DNA from 4 places in the Heyndrickxia acidicola genome. Region 2 is predicted to be linked to each of the others. Evidence: a T-box and tRNA genes for the amino acid it is inferred to sense, from the RefSeq annotation. Region 2 holds a T-box; the other regions hold tRNA genes.

Region 1 (2,174 bases), 3.5 Mb from region 2:
TCTTTGCCCAAGGTCCATAGGAACTCCCACGATAGTAATTTTACTTTTCATAATTGTACCCCCTATTCTGCTATAATTCTATTGTATACGTCAAAATCAAATGACTCAACCGTGCATAATTACGTATAAACATACCATCACACCGTCATGAAACACTTAAAATTAAGCATATATAATTCCAAAATAAGTAAAATTATTCATATTATATACAAAATTTAACCATTACACCTGGTATGTTCCACGCTGGATAAGAGAGCAGCGTATTAAATTGTTACTTAACTTCAATTAAAAACAAAAAATCTTAAGTCCAATGGACTTAAGATTTTTTGTATGGAGCCTAGCGGGATCGAACCGCTGACCTCCTGCGTGCAAAGCAGGCGCTCTCCCAGCTGAGCTAAGGCCCCAGATATGGAGCGGAAGACGGGATTCGAACCCGCGACCCCCACCTTGGCAAGGTGGTGTTCTACCACTGAACTACTTCCGCACTTGTCAACAAGCTAAAAAAGTGAGCCATGAAGGACTCGAACCTTCGACCCTCTGATTAAAAGTCAGATGCTCTACCAACTGAGCTAATGGCTCATATATTTTGATAACTAATTTGATGATTGTTTTACGAACTCTGTAAGCATCTACGACGTCCCAATCTCAGGAGGTTTCGCAAGATGAAGCTCGATTGGTACGCTGGTGAGAATTCAATGGAGTATATTCTCTGTGCTCTACCGACTGAGCTAATGGCTCATAACTATGTATCTTCAAACAGTAATTGTAAATGAAAGAATGGCTGGGCTAGCTGGATTCGAACCAACGAATGACGGAGTCAAAGTCCGTTGCCTTACCGCTTGGCTATAGCCCAATATATGGTGAGTTGTTGTTTCAAATAAAAAAGACATTTTTATGATGTCCAGTTGAGTTTCATATGAAAGAAATGGTGGAGGGGGACGGATTCGAACCGCCGAACCCGAAGGAGCGGATTTACAGTCCGCCGCGTTTAGCCACTTCGCTACCCCTCCGAATAACGCTGGTGCCGGCCAGAGGACTTGAACCCCCAACCTACTGATTACAAGTCAGTTGCTCTACCAATTGAGCTAGGCCGGCTAATAATGGTGGAGGATGACGGGTTCGAACCGCCGACCCCCTGCTTGTAAGGCAGGTGCTCTCCCAGCTGAGCTAATCCTCCATTATTATTGTATATTTTTTTATGGTGACCCGTACGGGATTCGAACCCGTGTTACCGCCGTGAAAGGGCGGTGTCTTAACCGCTTGACCAACGGGCCAATCTAGATGTTTTTTAAAGGTAAGCTTCCAATCGGGCTCGAACCGATGACCTCTTCCTTACCATGGAAGTGCTCTACCTGCTGAGCTATGGAAGCGTGGCTCCGCAGGTAGGACTCGAACCTACGACCGATCGGTTAACAGCCGATAGCTCTACCACTGAGCTACTGCGGAATAATCAAATCCGGCAATGTCCTACTCTCACAGGGGGACAGCCCCCAACTACCATCGGCGCTGAGAAGCTTAACTTCCGTGTTCGGGATGGGAACGGGTGTGACCTTCTCGCCATAATTACCGGATCTTCAATTTGCCCTTCAACCTCTGCATAAGCAATTCTTTATCGGACAAGTATTATTATACCAGAAATTCATTTTTTTTCAAGAGGTTTTTAAAAACTTTTTTAAAAGTTTTTGTTCCCTCAAAACTAGATAAAGAAGTAAGTAAAACGTTGAATCGTCTTTTATATTGTCCAGCTACAGTGGAAGGTTAAAAAGCAAACCTTCCTACTCCTAGTTCCTCGAGGTCATAATCTGTATTGCTCTGTGGCAAAAGGCACCACGCCGCAATCCATCTTATGCTTGTCGGAACTGAACAGTCGCTTTCGCTTTTCTATTTGGTTAAGTCCTCGATCGATTAGTATCCGTCAGCTCCATGTGTCACCACACTTCCACCTCGAACCTATCAACCTGATCATCTTTCAGGGATCTTACTAGCTTGCGCTATGGGAAATCTCATCTTGAGGGGGGCTTCATGCTTAGATGCTTTCAGCACTTATCCCTTCCGCACATAGCTACCCAGCGATGCCTTTGGCAAGACAACTGGTACACCAGCGGTGCGTCCAGCCCGGTCCTCTCGTACTAAGGACAGCTCCTCTCAAATTTCCTACGCCCACGACGGATAGG
Region 2 (2,174 bases):
TCGCTTGTTGGGGAAGTGGATGAAACACGGATGATCCATGATGCTGTTTCTTCTTTTATCCGACAGGGGGATTCCATCTCATTTGACTCGTTTATAACATTTCGGTTAAAGGATTATTTTCAATGTTTAACAAGCTATATTGAAATGGCCATTGATGAGTATAAGATGGAGCAAGATTACCAGGTATTTATCCAGATGCTCCGGGATTATGTTAAAAACCGCAAGCCGAGAAAAAACATAGTTCGTATTTATTTTGAAGAATATGGAGAGTTTTTTCATGAAGACTTTGAAAAAATGACAAAAAAAGATATGGAAGAACTGATCGACCGCCGGCTTCTCACAAACCATCCCGTATACATTGATTCGGTAACCATTGCACCCCTTCTGTCCCTTGCGCCTGCTTCTATTTATTTGTATACAGACAATCCTGATGTAGCCTTAATCAGGACCATTCAAAATATCTTTGAAGAACGGATCACTTTATTAAGGAAAGAAGATTTCTGGAATCAAAAATGCGGATATACCCGGGATGCGGTGAATGATTTTTAATCTTGATGGTTTTCGCATAGATTGCTGCTTTGCGTAAAATGGAACATTCTGTGAGCTGTCTTTTTTCGTGGCATCTTTTCGCTAGTAAATCACAAGTTTTGATATAGAACCTGGATTTTTAAGATTTGTTTATATCAAATAGCAACAAAGTGTACGAAAAGAGCCTTAACCTTTTTCTCCCTTGCTTTTTTCTAAATAACCTTTTATAATTACGTACATATCAATAAATTCCATTTACCATAATGTAAAAGGTAATGATAAGGACAAGGGTATTCTTTTACGGTTTTCAGAGAGGAAAGGCAAGGCTGCAACCTTTCCAACACGAATTGGATACTTACCGCCTTTAAACTTCAACCGTGAACAGCCTTAATAATAGGAATCACTAGCGGTTGACGGGTTATTCCGTTAAAAAAGCCGAAAGCCATTTTATTTTCTGTTGAAATGAAATGGAAATTAGGGTGGAACCACGTGTGAACAAAACTCGTCCCTTTCCAGGGGCGGGTTTTTTTATATTCTTTAGAAAGATAAAGGAGTGACGAACATGTCAGACGTTTTAAAAATGACTTTCCCTGATGGAGCTATAAAGGAATTTCCACAAGGAACAACAACCGAAGATATCGCTGCATCTATTAGCCCTGGCTTAAAGAAAAAAGCGATAGCAGGCAAATTGAATGGCCAATTAGTGGATTTACGCCGTTCGCTTGAAGAAGGCGGATCTATTGAGATCGTAACCCCGGATCATCAAGACGCGCTTGAAGTGCTTCGCCATAGTACTGCACATTTAATGGCACAGGCTGTTAAACGCTTATACGGCAATGTAAAACTCGGAGTGGGACCTGTCATTGACGGCGGATTTTACTATGATATGGATTTGGAAGTGTCTATAACTCCTGAAGATTTGCCTAAGATTGAAAAAGAAATGAAAAAAATTGTAAACGAGAACCTGGAAGTTGTCCGTAAAGAGGTATCACGCGAAGAAGCGAAACAGCTTTTTGCAGGTGATGAATACAAGCAGGAATTGATTGATGCCATTCCGGCTGATGAGAAGGTAACCATTTACGAACAAGGTGAGTTTTTTGATCTTTGCCGCGGAGTTCATGTCCCATCAACAGGAAAAATCAAGGAATTCAAGCTTCTAAGCATTGCAGGGGCATACTGGCGCGGAGACAGCAACAAAAAAATGCTGCAGCGTGTTTATGGTACAGCGTTTTTCAAAAAGGAAGAACTTGAAGCGCATTTAAAATTCCTGGAAGAAGCAAAAGAACGTGACCACCGGAAAATTGGGAAGGAATTAGGCTTGTTTATGAACTCCCAGCAGGTTGGACAGGGTCTTCCGTTATGGCTTCCAAAGGGTGCAACAATTAGGCGAACAATTGAGCGTTATATCGTGGATAAAGAAGAACGCTTGGGCTACAGCCATGTTTATACACCAATTATGGCAAATGTGGAACTTTATAAAACAAGCGGCCACTGGGATCACTATCATGAGGATATGTTCCCGGTTATGGATCTTGACAATGAACAAATGGTCCTTCGCCCTATGAACTGCCCTCATCACATGATGATTTATAAAAACGCCATTCACAGCTACCGCGAGCTTCCAATCCGTATTGCGGAACTTGGAT
Region 3 (2,174 bases), 2.4 Mb from region 2:
TGTCAAATCAATTTTCTGCTTTTCAAGCCCAATTCCATCCATCGCTTTTTAGAAAGAGGAAAACACATTTCTGCAGTATTCAATAGTAGCAAGTTTTAATTTTTTCAACATACAATGTCTTTCAAACTTTTCTATAGCCTCTTCATCTGTGAGCGACCTTTTTAATAATTTCTTTTCTTCAACTGTAAGTTCATTTGAACGTCTCAAATTAATCCCTCCACTTCGTACGATTCATCTCGTATGATTTTCTTCAAAATAGTCGTATGCAAGATAACAAAAAAAGACCTCCAACAAAGTGTTGAAAGTCTTTTGATATAAGGCTTGGCTACCTTATAAATGATACCGGTGGTCGGGGTCGAACCGACACTTCCGAAGAAACACGATTTTGAGTCGTGCGCGTCTGCCAATTCCGCCACACCGGCATATGTTTATGGAGGCGGCAACCGGATTCGAACCGGTGGTAAAGGTTTTGCAGACCTCTGCCTTACCACTTGGCTATGCCGCCAACATTGGAGCGGAAGACGGGATTCGAACCCGCGACCCCCACCTTGGCAAGGTGGTGTTCTACCACTGAACTACTTCCGCGTTTCAGGAAAAATACTTCCTGAGGACTGGGCTAGCTGGATTCGAACCAACGAATGACGGAGTCAAAGTCCGTTGCCTTACCGCTTGGCTATAGCCCATCAATAAGATATTATATGTTCTGTATTATATCATATGGGGCGGCTGATGGGAATCGAACCCACGAATGTCGGAACCACAATCCGATGCGTTAACCACTTCGCCACAGCCGCCATAATATTGGCAGGGGTAGTAGGAATCGAACCCACACCAAAGGTTTTGGAGACCTTCGTTCTACCTTTAAACTATACCCCTATAATGGTGGAGGGGGACGGATTCGAACCGCCGAACCCGAAGGAGCGGATTTACAGTCCGCCGCGTTTAGCCACTTCGCTACCCCTCCAAATAATGCTGGTGCCGGCCAGAGGACTTGAACCCCCAACCTACTGATTACAAGTCAGTTGCTCTACCAATTGAGCTAGGCCGGCATGAATGGTGGCTCAGGACGGAATCGAACCGCCGACACAAGGATTTTCAGTCCTTTGCTCTACCGACTGAGCTACTGAGCCAAATGATTTCCAGCAATATGTATTTTATAAATGGCGGTCCCGACGGGAATCGAACCCGCGATCTCCTGCGTGACAGGCAGGCGTGATAACCGCTACACTACGGGACCAGATTGCGGGGGCAGGATTTGAACCTGCGACCTTCGGGTTATGAGCCCGACGAGCTACCAGACTGCTCCACCCCGCGATAATATCATGGTGGAGGATGACGGGTTCGAACCGCCGACCCCCTGCTTGTAAGGCAGGTGCTCTCCCAGCTGAGCTAATCCTCCAATGTATCTATTAAATTAATTAATTGGTGACCCGTACGGGATTCGAACCCGTGTTACCGCCGTGAAAGGGCGGTGTCTTAACCGCTTGACCAACGGGCCATAAATATATTATGGCGGAGAGCAAGGGATTCGAACCCTTGAGACAGCGTTGACCGTCTACACGATTTCCAATCGTGCTCCTTCGACCTCTCGGACAGCTCTCCATATAAGTGGCTCCGCAGGTAGGACTCGAACCTACGACCGATCGGTTAACAGCCGATAGCTCTACCACTGAGCTACTGCGGAATAATATCAGCTTGGCGACGTCCTACTCTCACAGGGGGACAGCCCCCAACTACCATCGGCGCTGAGAAGCTTAACTTCCGTGTTCGGGATGGGAACGGGTGTGACCTTCTCGCTATTGCCACCAAACCTTTAAGACATATATTATTATACATGTTTGTGAGAAAATATCAAGTATAAATTTGAAAATTATTCTCTCAAAACTAGATATGAGAAACCAAGTAATAACGTTGAATCGTCTTTTATATTGTCCAGCTACAGTGGAAGGTTAAAAAGCAAACCTTCCTACTCCTAGTTCCTCGAGGTCATAATCTGTATTGCTCTGTGGCAAAAGGCGCCACGCCGCAATCCATCTTATGCTTGTCGGAACTAAACAGTCGCTTTCGCTTTTCTATTTGGTTAAGTCCTCGATCGATTAGTATCCGTCAGCTCCATGTGTCACCACACTTCCACCTCGAACCTATCAACCTGATCATCTTTCAGGGATCTTACT
Region 4 (2,174 bases), 2.7 Mb from region 2:
TCCTGCGTGACAGGCAGGCATTCTAACCAGCTGAACTACCGGACCATGTATTGCGGGGGCAGGATTTGAACCTGCGACCTTCGGGTTATGAGCCCGACGAGCTACCAGACTGCTCCACCCCGCGACGATAATATAAACATTATGCATTTTTTAATATGGCGGAGGAAGAGGGATTCGAACCCCCGCGCGGTGTAACCCGCCTGTCGGTTTTCAAGACCGATCCCTTCAGCCAGACTTGGGTATTCCTCCATATTAATTGGTTTAAATCAGGACTAACCTGAATTTTATATGGTGGAGGATGACGGGTTCGAACCGCCGACCCCCTGCTTGTAAGGCAGGTGCTCTCCCAGCTGAGCTAATCCTCCATATAAATGGACCCTGTAGGACTCGAACCTACGACCGGACGGTTATGAGCCGTCTGCTCTAACCAACTGAGCTAAGGGTCCAGTATCGCTATTATTGAAAGGATGGACCTTTCTAATAAAAGAATCAATACACTTTATAGCGGCGGAGGGGATCGAACCCCCGACCTCACGGGTATGAACCGTACGCTCTAGCCAGCTGAGCTACACCGCCATATTTCATTATAAATGGAGCCTAGCGGGATCGAACCGCTGACCTCCTGCGTGCAAAGCAGGCGCTCTCCCAGCTGAGCTAAGGCCCCATATTAGTGGTCGGGAAGACAGGATTCGAACCTGCGACCCCATGGTCCCAAACCATGTGCTCTACCAAGCTGAGCTACTTCCCGTAAAATGGCGCGCCCGAGAGGAGTCGAACCCCTAACCTTTTGATCCGTAGTCAAACGCTCTATCCAATTGAGCTACGGGCGCTTAATGAAAAGTTATTTTGCTGCCGCAAAAAACTTTGGTGCCGAGGACCGGAATCGAACCGGTACGGTAGTCACCTACCGCAGGATTTTAAGTCCTGTGCGTCTGCCAGTTCCGCCACCCCGGCAAGGGTGTTTGGAGCGGAAGACGGGATTCGAACCCGCGACCCCCACCTTGGCAAGGTGGTGTTCTACCACTGAACTACTTCCGCAAAATTTCAAATAAATGCGGGTGAAGGGAGTCGAACCCCCACGCCTTGCGGCGCCAGATCCTAAGTCTGGTGCGTCTGCCAATTCCGCCACACCCGCATATTTAAATGGTGAGCCATGAAGGACTCGAACCTTCGACCCTCTGATTAAAAGTCAGATGCTCTACCGACTGAGCTAATGGCTCAAACAATGAATACCTTGATTTATAGTATACAGCCTAAACCTTGTGGCATCTACGACGTCACAATCTCAGGATGTCTTGCAAGATGCAGCTCGATTGGTACGCTGATGATAATTCAGTGAAGATTATTCATCGTGCTCTACCGACTGAGCTAATGGCTCGTACTAATTTCCATAAAAGTGGTGCCGGCCAGAGGACTTGAACCCCCAACCTACTGATTACAAGTCAGTTGCTCTACCAATTGAGCTAGGCCGGCTAATAATGGTGGAGGATGACGGGTTCGAACCGCCGACCCCCTGCTTGTAAGGCAGGTGCTCTCCCAGCTGAGCTAATCCTCCATATGGTGACCCGTACGGGATTCGAACCCGTGTTACCGCCGTGAAAGGGCGGTGTCTTAACCGCTTGACCAACGGGCCAACTTTTTAATGTTGACTGCATTATCTAAAATAATGACAGCCTGGCAATGTCCTACTCTCACAGGGGGACAGCCCCCAACTACCATCGGCGCTGAGAAGCTTAACTTCCGTGTTCGGGATGGGAACGGGTGTGACCTTCTCGCCATAATTACCAGACCGTATTTAATTAAGGATTGCTCCTTCAAAACTAGATATGAGAAACCAAGCATAACCTTGAATCGTTTTATTTATTGGTTAAGTCCTCGATCGATTAGTATCCGTCAGCTCCATGTGTCACCACACTTCCACCTCGAACCTATCAACCTGATCATCTTTCAGGGATCTTACTAGCTTGCGCTATGGGAAATCTCATCTTGAGGGGGGCTTCATGCTTAGATGCTTTCAGCACTTATCCCTTCCGCACATAGCTACCCAGCGATGCCTTTGGCAAGACAACTGGTACACCAGCGGTGCGTCCATCCCGGTCCTCTCGTACTAAGGACAGCTCCTCTCAAATTTCCTACGCCCACGACGGATAGGGACCGAACTGTCTCACGACGTT

Evidence for each region. The T-box of region 2 lies ahead of thrS (threonine--tRNA ligase). A T-box ahead of a tRNA ligase gene usually reads a tRNA of that ligase, here a tRNA-Thr.
Region 1: it has a tRNA-Thr gene. The T-box ahead of thrS (threonine--tRNA ligase) is inferred to sense a tRNA for this amino acid. The anticodon was not compared.
Region 3: it has a tRNA-Thr gene. The T-box ahead of thrS (threonine--tRNA ligase) is inferred to sense a tRNA for this amino acid. The anticodon was not compared.
Region 4: it has a tRNA-Thr gene. The T-box ahead of thrS (threonine--tRNA ligase) is inferred to sense a tRNA for this amino acid. The anticodon was not compared.

The regions. Positions count from the first base shown of each region.
Region 1 is NZ_KV440953.1:3,560,946-3,563,119, reverse strand. It holds gene rocF (arginase) at 1-51, opposite strand, end outside; tRNA gene A5N88_RS16715 (tRNA-Ala) at 332-404, opposite strand; tRNA gene A5N88_RS16710 (tRNA-Gly) at 410-484, opposite strand; tRNA gene A5N88_RS16705 (tRNA-Lys) at 507-579, opposite strand; tRNA gene A5N88_RS16700 (tRNA-Gln) at 779-853, opposite strand; tRNA gene A5N88_RS16695 (tRNA-Tyr) at 927-1,010, opposite strand; tRNA gene A5N88_RS16690 (tRNA-Thr) at 1,020-1,095, opposite strand; tRNA gene A5N88_RS16685 (tRNA-Val) at 1,102-1,177, opposite strand; tRNA gene A5N88_RS16680 (tRNA-Glu) at 1,200-1,274, opposite strand; tRNA gene A5N88_RS16675 (tRNA-Thr) at 1,298-1,370, opposite strand; tRNA gene A5N88_RS16670 (tRNA-Asn) at 1,372-1,446, opposite strand; rRNA gene rrf (5S ribosomal RNA) at 1,455-1,571, opposite strand; rRNA gene A5N88_RS16660 (23S ribosomal RNA) at 1,886-2,174, opposite strand, start outside.
Region 2 is NZ_KV440953.1:83,617-85,790, forward strand. It holds gene ytxC (putative sporulation protein YtxC) at 1-549, shown strand, start outside; T-box leader at 795-1,041, shown strand; gene thrS (threonine--tRNA ligase) at 1,091-2,174, shown strand, end outside.
Region 3 is NZ_KV440953.1:2,525,282-2,527,455, forward strand. It holds gene A5N88_RS24930 (hypothetical protein) at 49-207, opposite strand; tRNA gene A5N88_RS11810 (tRNA-Leu) at 341-422, opposite strand; tRNA gene A5N88_RS11815 (tRNA-Cys) at 432-505, opposite strand; tRNA gene A5N88_RS11820 (tRNA-Gly) at 511-585, opposite strand; tRNA gene A5N88_RS11825 (tRNA-Gln) at 612-683, opposite strand; tRNA gene A5N88_RS11830 (tRNA-His) at 719-794, opposite strand; tRNA gene A5N88_RS11835 (tRNA-Trp) at 803-876, opposite strand; tRNA gene A5N88_RS11840 (tRNA-Tyr) at 881-964, opposite strand; tRNA gene A5N88_RS11845 (tRNA-Thr) at 974-1,049, opposite strand; tRNA gene A5N88_RS11850 (tRNA-Phe) at 1,055-1,130, opposite strand; tRNA gene A5N88_RS11855 (tRNA-Asp) at 1,162-1,237, opposite strand; tRNA gene A5N88_RS11860 (tRNA-Met) at 1,241-1,314, opposite strand; tRNA gene A5N88_RS11865 (tRNA-Val) at 1,324-1,399, opposite strand; tRNA gene A5N88_RS11870 (tRNA-Glu) at 1,424-1,498, opposite strand; tRNA gene A5N88_RS11875 (tRNA-Ser) at 1,511-1,602, opposite strand; tRNA gene A5N88_RS11880 (tRNA-Asn) at 1,610-1,684, opposite strand; rRNA gene rrf (5S ribosomal RNA) at 1,694-1,810, opposite strand; rRNA gene A5N88_RS11890 (23S ribosomal RNA) at 2,077-2,174, opposite strand, start outside.
Region 4 is NZ_KV440953.1:2,765,983-2,768,156, forward strand. It holds tRNA gene A5N88_RS12930 (tRNA-Asp) at 1-45, opposite strand, end outside; tRNA gene A5N88_RS12935 (tRNA-Met) at 51-124, opposite strand; tRNA gene A5N88_RS12940 (tRNA-Ser) at 157-249, opposite strand; tRNA gene A5N88_RS12945 (tRNA-Val) at 290-365, opposite strand; tRNA gene A5N88_RS12950 (tRNA-Ile) at 373-446, opposite strand; tRNA gene A5N88_RS12955 (tRNA-Met) at 503-576, opposite strand; tRNA gene A5N88_RS12960 (tRNA-Ala) at 592-664, opposite strand; tRNA gene A5N88_RS12965 (tRNA-Pro) at 672-748, opposite strand; tRNA gene A5N88_RS12970 (tRNA-Arg) at 754-830, opposite strand; tRNA gene A5N88_RS12975 (tRNA-Leu) at 866-954, opposite strand; tRNA gene A5N88_RS12980 (tRNA-Gly) at 964-1,038, opposite strand; tRNA gene A5N88_RS12985 (tRNA-Leu) at 1,054-1,135, opposite strand; tRNA gene A5N88_RS12990 (tRNA-Lys) at 1,145-1,220, opposite strand; tRNA gene A5N88_RS12995 (tRNA-Thr) at 1,398-1,473, opposite strand; tRNA gene A5N88_RS13000 (tRNA-Val) at 1,480-1,555, opposite strand; tRNA gene A5N88_RS13005 (tRNA-Glu) at 1,559-1,633, opposite strand; rRNA gene rrf (5S ribosomal RNA) at 1,673-1,789, opposite strand; rRNA gene A5N88_RS13015 (23S ribosomal RNA) at 1,864-2,174, opposite strand, start outside.